DNA from 2 places in the Salinisphaera sp. C84B14 genome. Region 2 is predicted to be linked to the other one. Evidence: riboswitches for the same ligand, from Rfam matches in the RefSeq annotation. Region 2 holds a riboswitch; the other holds the start of a gene.

Region 1 (5,420 bases), on a different contig from region 2:
GTCTGGGCCTGGCCCAGCACGTCCTTGCCTTCGAGCAAGGGCGGAATGGTCGCGGCCTGGATCGGCGACGGCGTTTCGTAGCCGACATCGGCCAGCGCCGCCATCACGGCATCGGATAAAGCCAGATCGCTGAAGGCGATCTGCGGGGATTCATTTTCGGTAGGGACGGACATGCATAGCCTGAAGGCACGGGCGCGGACGCGCGCCCGAAGAAACACTGCGCCAGAACGGCGCGGGCAACTATTCTACCCGTTATTCACCGTCGTCGGTCCCTGTTTTTCGGTTGCCGCGTCATCGACGATCGCCGCAATCGAATCGGCGGTGAGCGCTGACAGCGTCCAGCCCAGGTGGCCGTGCCCGGTGTTGTAGAACACGTTCGGTGCGCGCCCGGCCCCGACCCGCGGCATCATGTTCGGCATCATCGGGCGCAGCCCGGCCCAGGGCACCACCTGACGGGTCTTGACGTCGGGAAAGCACTGCTTCACCCACTCGACCAGTGGCGCAATACGGTCGGCGCGAATATCGCGGTTGAATCCGTTGAACTCGGCGGTGCCGGCCACACGAAAGCGGTCGTCGCCCAGACGCGCACAAACGAGCTTGGTTTCGTCATCGAGCAGGCTCACCTCGGGCGCGCCCTGTTTCGATGCCTCGTCTTCCAGATTCACGGTAATCGAATAACCCTTCACCGGATAAACGTTGACCCGGTCGCCCAGCTGCGAGGCGATCTCGCGGCTGCCGGTGCCGGCACAGACCACCACCCCGTCGAAATCGAGCGTCACCCGGTCCTCGGGCGTGTCGTTGTCACAGGCCGCTATCGTCACCCTGCGACCGTCGGTCTTGACGCTTTCTACGGTGTTGTTGTAGCGAAACTGCACGCCCTGCGCCTGCGCGGCCCGGGCCAGCCCCTGGGTGAACTTGTGGATATCGCCGCTGGAATCGCTTTCCGTGAAGAAGCCGCCGTAATACTCGCCGGCCAGCGCGGGCTCGATTGCACGCATCTCGTCGGGTGTGACCGGCTGCCGCTCGAGCCCGCCTGCGGCCAGCAGCTTCGAGACTTTCTCGGCGTGCCGATAGCCGGCCCGATTACGATAGATATGCAGGATGCCTTTTCGCTTGACGTCGAAATCGATGTTTTCACGCTCCGCCCAGGAGAATAGAAACTCACGCGCCTCGATCGCCATTCGTGCGGTTTCGGTGGTATTGCGCCCGTACTGTGGAATGGCGCCAATGAATTCCAGAAACCATGAGAGCTTGTGCCAGGAAGGTTTCGGGTTGACCAACAAGGGTGCGTCGCTGCGAAACATCCATTTCATGCCCTTGAAGACCATTGGCCAGTGATTCCAGACCTCGGCGTTCGAGGCCGACAGCTGGCCGCCGTTGGCGAACGAGGTTTCCATCGCCGCATAGCGATTGCGGTCAAAAAGGGTCACGGTATAGCCGCGGCGGACCAGAGCGTAGGCCGTGGTGACCCCGGTGATTCCGCCGCCGATGATTGCTATATGTTTCATATGCCTTTATCCGGTGGTGTCGTGCGTGGATGCCCTGCACTCGTGCAGGTGCCGCCCCTTCCGTCACTTGGACCTGAGAGATTCACCCACGGCGTTGTCACCGTGTGCTTGCTCCTTCGGTGCACGCCGGCCCAGCGGCCGCGCGACTCTTCGGATATGGCCGCGATAACGGTCCTTGGTGCCTGAGAGTTTCCGGGGCGGTTGCTCCTTCGGCGCCGGCGCCGTGCGCCGATCTCTCCCGCTATCGCGTTGATGTTCTAGACCTGTCGGTTGGCTTTTGGCCTGGACATGACGTCGCCCGCGACGATGTTCAAGATCGGGCGTGCTTACTTGGCAAGATACCACGAGCAATCCCCATGCCAACACTCCCCGAACGCCACCGCGCAAGGCATCGCGCCGCGCTCGGTACCGAGTGACGATGCGCCATACAGGATATATCCATCCGTACGCACGACCCTGGCCTGTCTGGTGTCCGTGACGGCGCCGGGCCAGGCACGACCAGCGCCGGGCATCGACTGGAAAACGCCGGCAAGCCTCATCTCGTCGTTAAAGGGTCAGGGCGTCGTAGCCGTCGGCACGTATCTTCTTAGGCAGCTGCCCGTCTTTCATTTTCCATGGCTTCGCAGGCGTTGGACGCGGCGCGGCTGGTTTCACGTATGCCTGTTATCAGCCGGACGATTACGAACAGGCCGAAGCGCCATTGGGGCCGTACGAAGTATCGGCATCAACCGACAACGCGATTACGCCCTTCGGCCTTGGCCTGGTACAGACGACGATCGGCTTTGGAGAAAAGCGTTCTGAAATCCATGCCGTCGCGCCCGAGTTCGGCGATACCGATGCTTACCGACATCGGAATATCCTTACCGCGGTAGCGGAACGGCCGGTCGCGAACGAGATCGCGCAGGTCGACGGCGATCCGGCGCGCATGTTCCAGATCCACATCGGACAAGAGAATCCCGAACTCCTCGCCGCCCAGCCGGCCGGCGACGTCGGTCTGGCGAATGCGCGAGGCCAGCAGTTCAGCAACGAAGCACAGCGCCATGTCGCCGGCATCGTGACCATAGTCGTCGTTCACGCGTTTGAAATGATCGAGATCGACGACCAGCATCGCGAGCGGAATTTTCTGGCGCAGATAGCGCTGGCGTTCGCGCGCGAAGACTTCGCGAAAACGCGACCGGTTGGCGAGCCCCGTCAGCGGGTCGGCAAGCGCGAGCGCACGCAGTTCGTGCTCGGTCTTTTCCCGGCTGGCTTCGTAGATATACGAAAAGCCGAGAATGGAGCCCGTGCAAAGCACCACGTTGACGACACTCAGATACCCGATCCAGCCGCCCCAGATACCGTGCTTGTACACAAAGATCGCGCCCGCACAGCCTATGAACAGTAGTGCTACCCACAACCCCTGCCATCGTCCCAACAGAAGATGCGACAGCAAAGGCACGAGAAAGACCCATATGAACACGGTAACGCCGGTTGCCCCTGTCCATAACGACAGCATCATGACGATAAAGAACGGGACCACGAACAGAACGTTGGTGACGGGTGCCCGCTCTGTTTCATGCACCACATAAAGCAGGAGCGCGGCGTACGCGACCAGGCACAGTTCGGCCACCGCAAGCCAGCGGTAGCCGAGGTAGAAATGAAGGCCGGCATAGCCGAGCACGGCCGAGCAGGTAAACCACAGCAGCGCGGTGAATACGGTGCGCTGGTAGGGGCGTACCTCTGCGGGCCGATCGCGTTTGAGAAAAAGGTTTTTCATTGGCGGTGCTGCGGCAGCCGAATGTACCCGCACGCCGCAACCGCGAAAACCACCCCCATTTAGACCCCGTCTCTCATGTCTTGTCGTGGAGGGATCGCCCGCGCCGCACCTGCCAGGCTGTACGCAAGACGCCGCACCTTATCCCTCGCACTGATTTTTTTACGACGCATCCGGACCGCCTCAGCGTTCTCGTTATAAATCGAAAACCAGGCTATGTCGATGACCCAGGCCGGGCGCCGAGCCTCCCCCAAGCCGGAGCATATCCGCAATGCGCACCGCAGTATCAAAGGGCGCGCGGCGCGACCCGGCGAAAACCCCGCGTTTTCCGACACCTGCCTGTTGTAGCGCCCGTGACCCCTGGCGATTGAAGGTATGCGCATCGCGCATCCTGCGCTGTGTCGGTGTTGTTGCCTTCGCGCACTGATAACATTCGTGCCACGCTCTTACGCATCGTGTAACTTTGGCAGCTCTAGCCCGCGCCATCGACTACAAAGGACGACGCGAACCCATGATTACCGCTGATGAAGCACTGGAACGTTTGAAGCTCGGTAACCGCCAGTTCGTCGATAACATCGAGACTGCCGAAACCTTGAGCAAGCATGCCCGCCCGGCTGAACTGGTTGCCGAACAAAAACCGCTCGCGATAATCCTGGGGTGTTCCGATGCACGCGTGCCTGCGGAAATCGTGTTCAACCAGGGCCTGGGCGATCTGTTCGTGATTCGCGTGGCGGGTAACGTCGTTGCGCCGTCCCAGATTGGTAGCATCGAATTCGCGGCCGCGCAGTTCGGCACCCCGCTGGTCGTTGTGCTCGGGCACACGCAATGCGGTGCGGTCACGGCCACGCTCGACGAACTCCAGCAGCCGAACGAAAACCAGTCGCGCAACCTGCGTTCGATCGTGGATCGCGTGCGCCCGTCCGTGGAAAAACTGCTCAAGGGGGATCTCGCCGGAGATCGCCATGCGCTCATCCACGCGGCCGTACGCGCCAACGTCGCCCGCTCGGTCAAACGCCTGCGGCACGGTTCGGACATCCTGGAGCAGCTGCTAACGCAAGGTCAGCTCAAGATCGTCGGCGCCGAATACGCGATCGAAACCGGCAAGGTGACGTTCCTCGACGACGTGGTCGACGGATAGCCCGGTATCGCCCGGCCCCGGGCGATAGTAAAACGCCCGGGGCCTCGATCACGCGTTCATGCCCATTTGCGGCTTTCGCCGCGGTGGCGCATCAGCTCAGCTGATCGAGCGCGGCGACGAAGCGCGCGGCGCAGGCGTTTACGTCGTAGAGTTTGTCCAGACCGAACAGGCCGACACGAAACGACCGGAAATCGTCGCCCTCGCCGCACATAAGCGGCACGCCCGCAGCGATTTGTACGCCGGCTTCGACGAAGCGCTTGCCGGATTGGATATCCGCGTCTTGCGTATAGCTCACCACCACACCCGAAGCCTGGAAGCCGGGTGCGGCGACACTGGCGAAACCACGGGCTTCGAGTGCTTCGCGTATCTTGCCGCCCAGCTCGAGCTGGCGTTCACGGGCGTGCTCGAAACCCAGCGTACGGGTTTCGCCCATCATCGCCAGCAGCCGGGTCAAACCGTCGGTGGGCATGGTGGCATGATAGGCATGTCCACCGTCTTCGTAGGTTTCCATGATCTGCAGCCACTTGCGCAGATCGCAGGCATAGCTGCTGCTCGTGGTGGCCTCGATACGCTGGCGCGCGCGTTCGCTGAGCATCACCATCGCGCAGCACGGCGAGGCACTCCAGCCTTTTTGCGGCGCGCTGATGAGCACATCGATACCGCAGGCCTGCATATCCACCCAGTGCGTGCCCGATGCAATACAGTCGAGCACGAAAAGACCGTCGACGGCATGTACCGCCGCGGCCACCGCGCTTAGATAGTCGTCGGGCAGCAGCATGCCGGCGGACGTCTCCACATGGGGTGCGAACACCACTGCAGGACGCTCTGTCTCGATGCGTTCTACCACCTCGGCGACAGGTGCCGGCACAAACGGCGCCTGGGCCCCTTCGTGCTGTCGCCGTGCACACAGCACGGTGGTCGAAGCCGGGATGTCGCCCATGTCCATGATCTGTGTCCAGCGATAGCTGAACCAGCCGTTGCGGATGACCAGGCAATGCGCATCGCCGGCGAACTGGCGGGC
Region 2 (5,420 bases):
TAAAGATTCAGGCCCGCTTCCAGGCGCAGCGTGTCGCGCGCGCCCAGGCCGATGGGCGCTACGCCCTTGTCGCGCAGCGTCTTCCATGCGTTCACGGCCTCGTCGGCCGGTAGTACGAGCTCGAAACCGTCTTCGCCGGTATAGCCGGTGCGCCCGATCGAGCGATCATCCTGCGCGACCACGCGAAACGGCTTTAGCTTGAGCGCAGCGGCCTTCAAATCGTCGTCGAACAGCTCGGCGGCGATGTCGCGCCCGCGCGGGCCCTGCACGGCGATAATGGCCAGATCCTGGCGGTGCTCGATCGACACGTCGTAATCGCGGGCCTGACTGCCGATCCAGGCCAGATCCTTTTCCGTGGTCGCTGCATTGACCACGACGCGATACAGATCGTCACTCAGGTGATAGACGATGAGATCGTCGATCACGCCGCCGCGGGTGTTGAGCATGCAGGTATAGAGCGCGCGCCCGGCCTCGTCGATCTTGGCCACGTCATTGGCCAGCAGCCAGCGCAGGAATTCGCGCGACTCTCGACCGCGGATATCGACGACGGCCATATGCGACACGTCGAACATGCCCACGCTCTCGCGTACGGCGTTGTGTTCGGAGATCTGGGAGCCGTAGTCGATCGGCATGTCCCAGCCGGCGAAATCCACAAGCTTGGCGCCGTCGGCGACATGTGCGTCATAGAGCGGGGTGCGTTTGGCCATGACAATCTCTTTGCAGATGAATCAACAGAATACGGGCCGGCCCGGGCTTTCGCCTGCCGCCCCTCTGTCCTGGCACCTGAGAGATTCGCCCCTTCGGTGAGCCGTGGTTCACACGACTGCTCTCCAGAGTCGATCAAGCCGGCGCGTCATGACGCCGGCGCGCGCGTGGTTCGGGTACCTGAGCGTTTCCGGGCGGAAATTTGCGCCTTCGGTGACGGGCGATGGCCCGTTCTCTCCCACGCGGTTATTGACCGTGGCCTCGACTATACCGGCGCGATCCATACAGGCCAAGCGTCGGCCCCGGAACCGCTTTTCACTGCAAAATACAGGCGTTTTGCGTTATTGCAGCAGCCGCGGGCCGTTGTCGGACAGACCCACCGCATGGTGAATCATGATCTGGCGAACCGGGGCAAGGTTCGCTGCCGCCGCGATCGCGCTCTGGCGCAGGTTGCGCAGCAAGGGGTTGGCGCTGCCATAGACGCGTTTGAAGGCGTCGGTGATGCCCAACATCATCAGGTTCTCGGCCATGCGCGCACGCTGATAGCGGCGCAGGTAGGTCATGTCGCCGGCATCGCGACCGGCCGCGCGCCCGGCTTCGAGCGCTTCGACCATGCCCGCCACGTCGAGAAGGCCAAGGTTGACCCCCTGACCCGCCATCGGGTGCACCACATGCGCGGCATCGCCGGCCAGCGCCACCCGCGGACGACAATATTCGCGGGCATGCTGGAGCTTGAGCGGGAAGGACGCCCGCCGATCCATATGCTCGATTTCACCCAGCACATGCCCGCTGGCTTCGCTCAGGCGTGCACGAAACGTCTCGTCGTCGAGTTCGGCAAGCTCCGCGGCGAGCGCATCGTCGGCGTGCCAGGCGAGCGAGCAACGACCGTCCGAAAGCGGCAGAAACGCCACCGGCCCGGTTTCGGTAAAGCGCTGCCAGGCGATATGGCGATGATGCCGCGCCGGGGTGACCGTACCGACGGTACAACGCTGGCCGTACGACCAGCCCGTGGTTTCTATGCCGGCCGCTGCCCGCACCGGGGAATTCGCGCCTTCCGCGCCAACCACGAGCGCCGCGCTCACGGTCGTCCCGTCGTCGAGACGCAGTCGGGCGGCATCCGGGTCGAAGGCCAGGCTTTCCATCTTCGCCGGGCAGTAGATATCGACATCGGTGAGCGCCTGCCACGCGCTGTCGACGATCAGGTTGTTTTCGACGATATGCCCGAGCTCGGGCAGCCCCACCGCGGTATGTTCGAGAAACAGCTCGCTGGCGCCGCCGGCCTCCCAGACCTTCATGCCGGTGAACGCGCAGCAGCGCCGGCGCTCGACCGAGGCCCACAGGTCGAGATTCTCGAGTACGCGCCGCGTGCCTGGCGCAATCGCCGACACGCGCAGCCCGTAGTCCTGGCTGGTATCGAAACGCGGCGGGCGTTTGGCTTCGACCAGTGCCACCGAGAAATCGGCACGCGACAGCGCCACCGCGAGCACGGCACCGACCATGCCGCCGCCGACGATGGCCACGTCATAACGCGGATTGTGACTACTCATGAGCTTGCCTTGCGAATACGCGCCGGGGCCAGGGCCAGCCCCATGCTGCGCCGGGCCATGTCGTCGCGAATCGACGGCATCAGCGACAGACCGAACAAACCCGCGCCGCGGGCATGGTCGAGCATGGGAATACGGTTGGAAAACAGGCGCACGATGGCGTCGGTGAAATTGGCCACGCGATGCTGGTCCGGGCGCCGAGCCTCGGCCCAGGCGGCCAACAGATCGCCGTCGCCGGGATCGAAATCGGGATTGGCGGCGAGGCGCTCGCGCAGCATCGCGGCCAGCAGCAGCGCATCGCGAATCGCCAGATTGAACCCCTGGGCGGCCGCCGGATGCAGGGCATGGCCGGCATTGCCGATAAGCACGGCGCGATCGACCGCGGCCCGGTCGCACAGCACCCGCGCCAGCGGATAGCTGCCGCGCGGCCCGGCCAGCTTGAGCTGGCCCAGACGCTGGCCGAAGGCCGCCTGCAGGCCGTCGATGAATTCGTCATCGCTGACCGCGCACATCTGCTCGGCGCGTTCGCTGGGCAGCGTCCATACCGCGGCACAGCTGGCCCGTGTACAGGGCAGCAGGGCCACCGGCCCGTCCGGGGTGAAGCGCTCGTAGGCACAGCCGCCGTGGGCGCGTTCGGGCTCTACGAAGGTAACGATGGCACGCTGCTGATAATCGTCGGTGCGCGCGCCGATACCCAGCGCGCCGCGTACCGAGGATTGCGCGCCGTCGGCGCCGACCAGCAGGCGGGTACTCAATGTCCGGCTTTCGCCGTCGCCGACCGCACAGGTCAGTTCGATGCGTTCGCCCGCGGCGTCGCGGGTGAGCGATTTGAAGCGTGCCGGGGCAATCACATCCACCTGGCTCATCTGCGCCAGCCGGGCGCGCAGCGCCTCGATCATGGTGAGGTTGGGCAACACATAGCCCAGTGCCGGCAGATCGTAGTCGGCGGCATTCACCCGCACGCTGCCGAAACGGCCCTTTTGGGATACGTGCAATCGTTTGATGGGCGCGGCGTCGTGGGCGATATCGGCCCACAGATCCAGCGCCTCGAACATCCCCCGGGTACCGGCCGCGATCGCGGTGGTGCGCGCTTTCATGTTCTCGTCGGCCGGCGCATCGAAGGCCACGGCCTCGACCAGCGCGATTTTCAGCCCGGTATCGGCCAGCGCGCAGGCAAACGTCGCGCCGGCCAGGCCACCGCCCACTACGGCAATGTCGTACTCGCCGCTCACGGGGTTTCGCTCCGATAGGGTTTGGCCATCAATGCCTCGATCTCGTCGGCGTCCTTGGGCACGTCGGCCGTGAGCACTTCACAGCCGGTTTCGGTGATGACGATATCGTCCTCGACCCGGATACCGATATCCGCAAAGCGCGACGACGGGTTGTCCTGGCCCCGGACATACAGTCCGGGCTCCACGGTCAGCGCCATGCCGGGTTCGAGCAGGCGCCATTCTCCATCCACTTTATAGTCGCCCACGTCGTGGACGTCCATGCCCAGCCAGTGGCTGGTGCCGTGCATGAAATAGGCGCGGTAGCTTTCGGCGGCGATGACCTCGTCGACCGTACCTTCGAGCAGGCCGACATCAATCAGCCCCGCCACCAGCACTCTTAGCGCCGCCTGATGAACGGCGTTCATCGGCTGGCCGGGTCGGGCGGCCTCGATCGCGGCCCGGTTGGCCGCGAGCACGATGTCGTAAAGCTCGCGCTGGGCATCGGAAAAACGCCCGTTCACCGGAAAGCTGCGGGTGATATCGCCGGCGTAGCCGCGATATTCGGCGCCGGCATCGATCAACACCAGGTCGCCGTCGGCCATGGGCGCGCTGTTTTCGATGTAGTGCAGCACGCAGGCGTTCTCGCCCGCCCCGACAATGCTCGGATACGCCCAGTGCGTGCCGTCGCTTTCGAAGGTGTAATGCAGCACGGCGGCGAGCTGATACTCGTACATGCCGGGACGTACCGCCTGCATGGCCGCGCTGTGCGCACGCGCCGAGGTGGCAGCCGCCTGGCGCATGAGTGCGACTTCGTGTTCGGACTTGCGCAGGCGCATGTCGTGGAGCAGGCCGTCGAGGGCCACGATTTCGCGCGGCGGCACGCCGCCCCGCCCCTGGCTGCGCATACCGCCGAGCTGATCGAGCACGCTCTGCTCGAATTCGGGATGCGTGCCGAAAGACAGATAGAGCCTGCGACGGCCGTCCAGCAGACGCGCGAGCCAATCCTCGAATTCGTGGATGGCAAAGGCCTGATCGGCGCCGTAGTCGGCCATGGCGCCGTCCGGACCGGCCCGCCGGCCGATCCAGACCTCCTGATCGGCGTTGCGGGCACGACAGAACAGGATGTAATCCCCGGCCTCGAAGCCGGGCGCGATCACCGCGATCGCCTCGGGCTCGCAGAAGCCGGTCAGATAGCGAAAATCGCTGTTCGGCCGATAGGGATAATCGACATCGTTATTGCGGTTGCGCTCGGGGGTGGCCGCGATCATCGCCACGCCATCCGGGCCCACGATATCCGCGATGCGCGCACGACGGGCTGCATGAATCGCCGGCTCGTCGCTGTGCTGCAGATGCGATTGGTCTCTCATCCGATCCCTCGTCCAAGCCTTTCAAGAAAACAAACCGAACCCGTCATCGCGATTGCTAGTGCAGCGACTCGCGCCGCGTGGGCCCTTCGCGCCCGGGCTGAAGCTCGAGGAAGACCATCTGTACGCCGACCCGCACGTATTCCACCAGCTCGGCATAGTCGGCTTCGGCCGATTCGTTGTCCGCGTCTTCGGCGGTCAGGCCCGCGCGCGACAGCTCGGTGAGGTCGTTGACCACCTCGCGGACTTCGCCGGAGAGGTTGTTGATATCGAAGCTGCCGTCGGCGCTCAGGCCATAGAGAAAACCGGCACACCAGCGTGCGAGCGCCTGCACGCGCCGTTCCAGATCGACATCGTCGGCCGGCAGCAGTGGCTGAAAACTCAGGTCCGGATCGAACAGGCCTTCCAGGGTCATCTCGCGCAGCGCGTCCAGCGCGCCTTCGATCTTGTCGTTCTTGACGTCTTCGACCGCGCGCGCGCCGCTGATTTCGTTATCGACACAGAGCATGCCGGTGAGCGTGCCGTGCACCTCGCCCGGCGTCTGTACCGACTCGGCCTGGGTCAGGCCTATCTGGAGGGCATCGAAGATGTTGTTC

What was found. A riboswitch is a leader RNA that binds a small molecule or an ion and turns the genes downstream of it on or off. The one in region 2 is predicted to bind glycine.
Region 1: it holds a riboswitch for glycine, as region 2 does, so the genes downstream of both, C84B14_RS17400 (D-amino acid dehydrogenase) here and gcvT (glycine cleavage system aminomethyltransferase GcvT) in region 2, are expected to answer to the same signal.

What each region holds. Positions count from the first base shown of each region.
Region 1 covers NZ_APNL01000030.1:18,807-24,226, forward strand. Annotated here, with positions in the region: gene C84B14_RS17395 (DEAD/DEAH box helicase) at 1-173, opposite strand, end outside; gene C84B14_RS17400 (D-amino acid dehydrogenase) at 246-1,508, opposite strand; glycine riboswitch at 1,563-1,667, opposite strand; glycine riboswitch at 1,668-1,759, opposite strand; gene C84B14_RS17405 (GGDEF domain-containing protein) at 2,233-3,264, opposite strand; gene C84B14_RS17410 (carbonic anhydrase) at 3,773-4,399, shown strand; gene C84B14_RS17415 (aminotransferase class V-fold PLP-dependent enzyme) at 4,491-5,420, opposite strand, start outside.
Region 2 covers NZ_APNL01000006.1:93,361-98,780, reverse strand. Annotated here, with positions in the region: gene gcvT (glycine cleavage system aminomethyltransferase GcvT) at 1-707, opposite strand, end outside; glycine riboswitch at 762-844, opposite strand; glycine riboswitch at 864-956, opposite strand; gene C84B14_RS06865 (UbiH/UbiF/VisC/COQ6 family ubiquinone biosynthesis hydroxylase) at 1,047-2,252, opposite strand; gene ubiH (2-octaprenyl-6-methoxyphenyl hydroxylase) at 2,249-3,481, opposite strand; gene pepP (Xaa-Pro aminopeptidase) at 3,478-4,827, opposite strand; gene C84B14_RS06850 (UPF0149 family protein) at 4,883-5,420, opposite strand, start outside.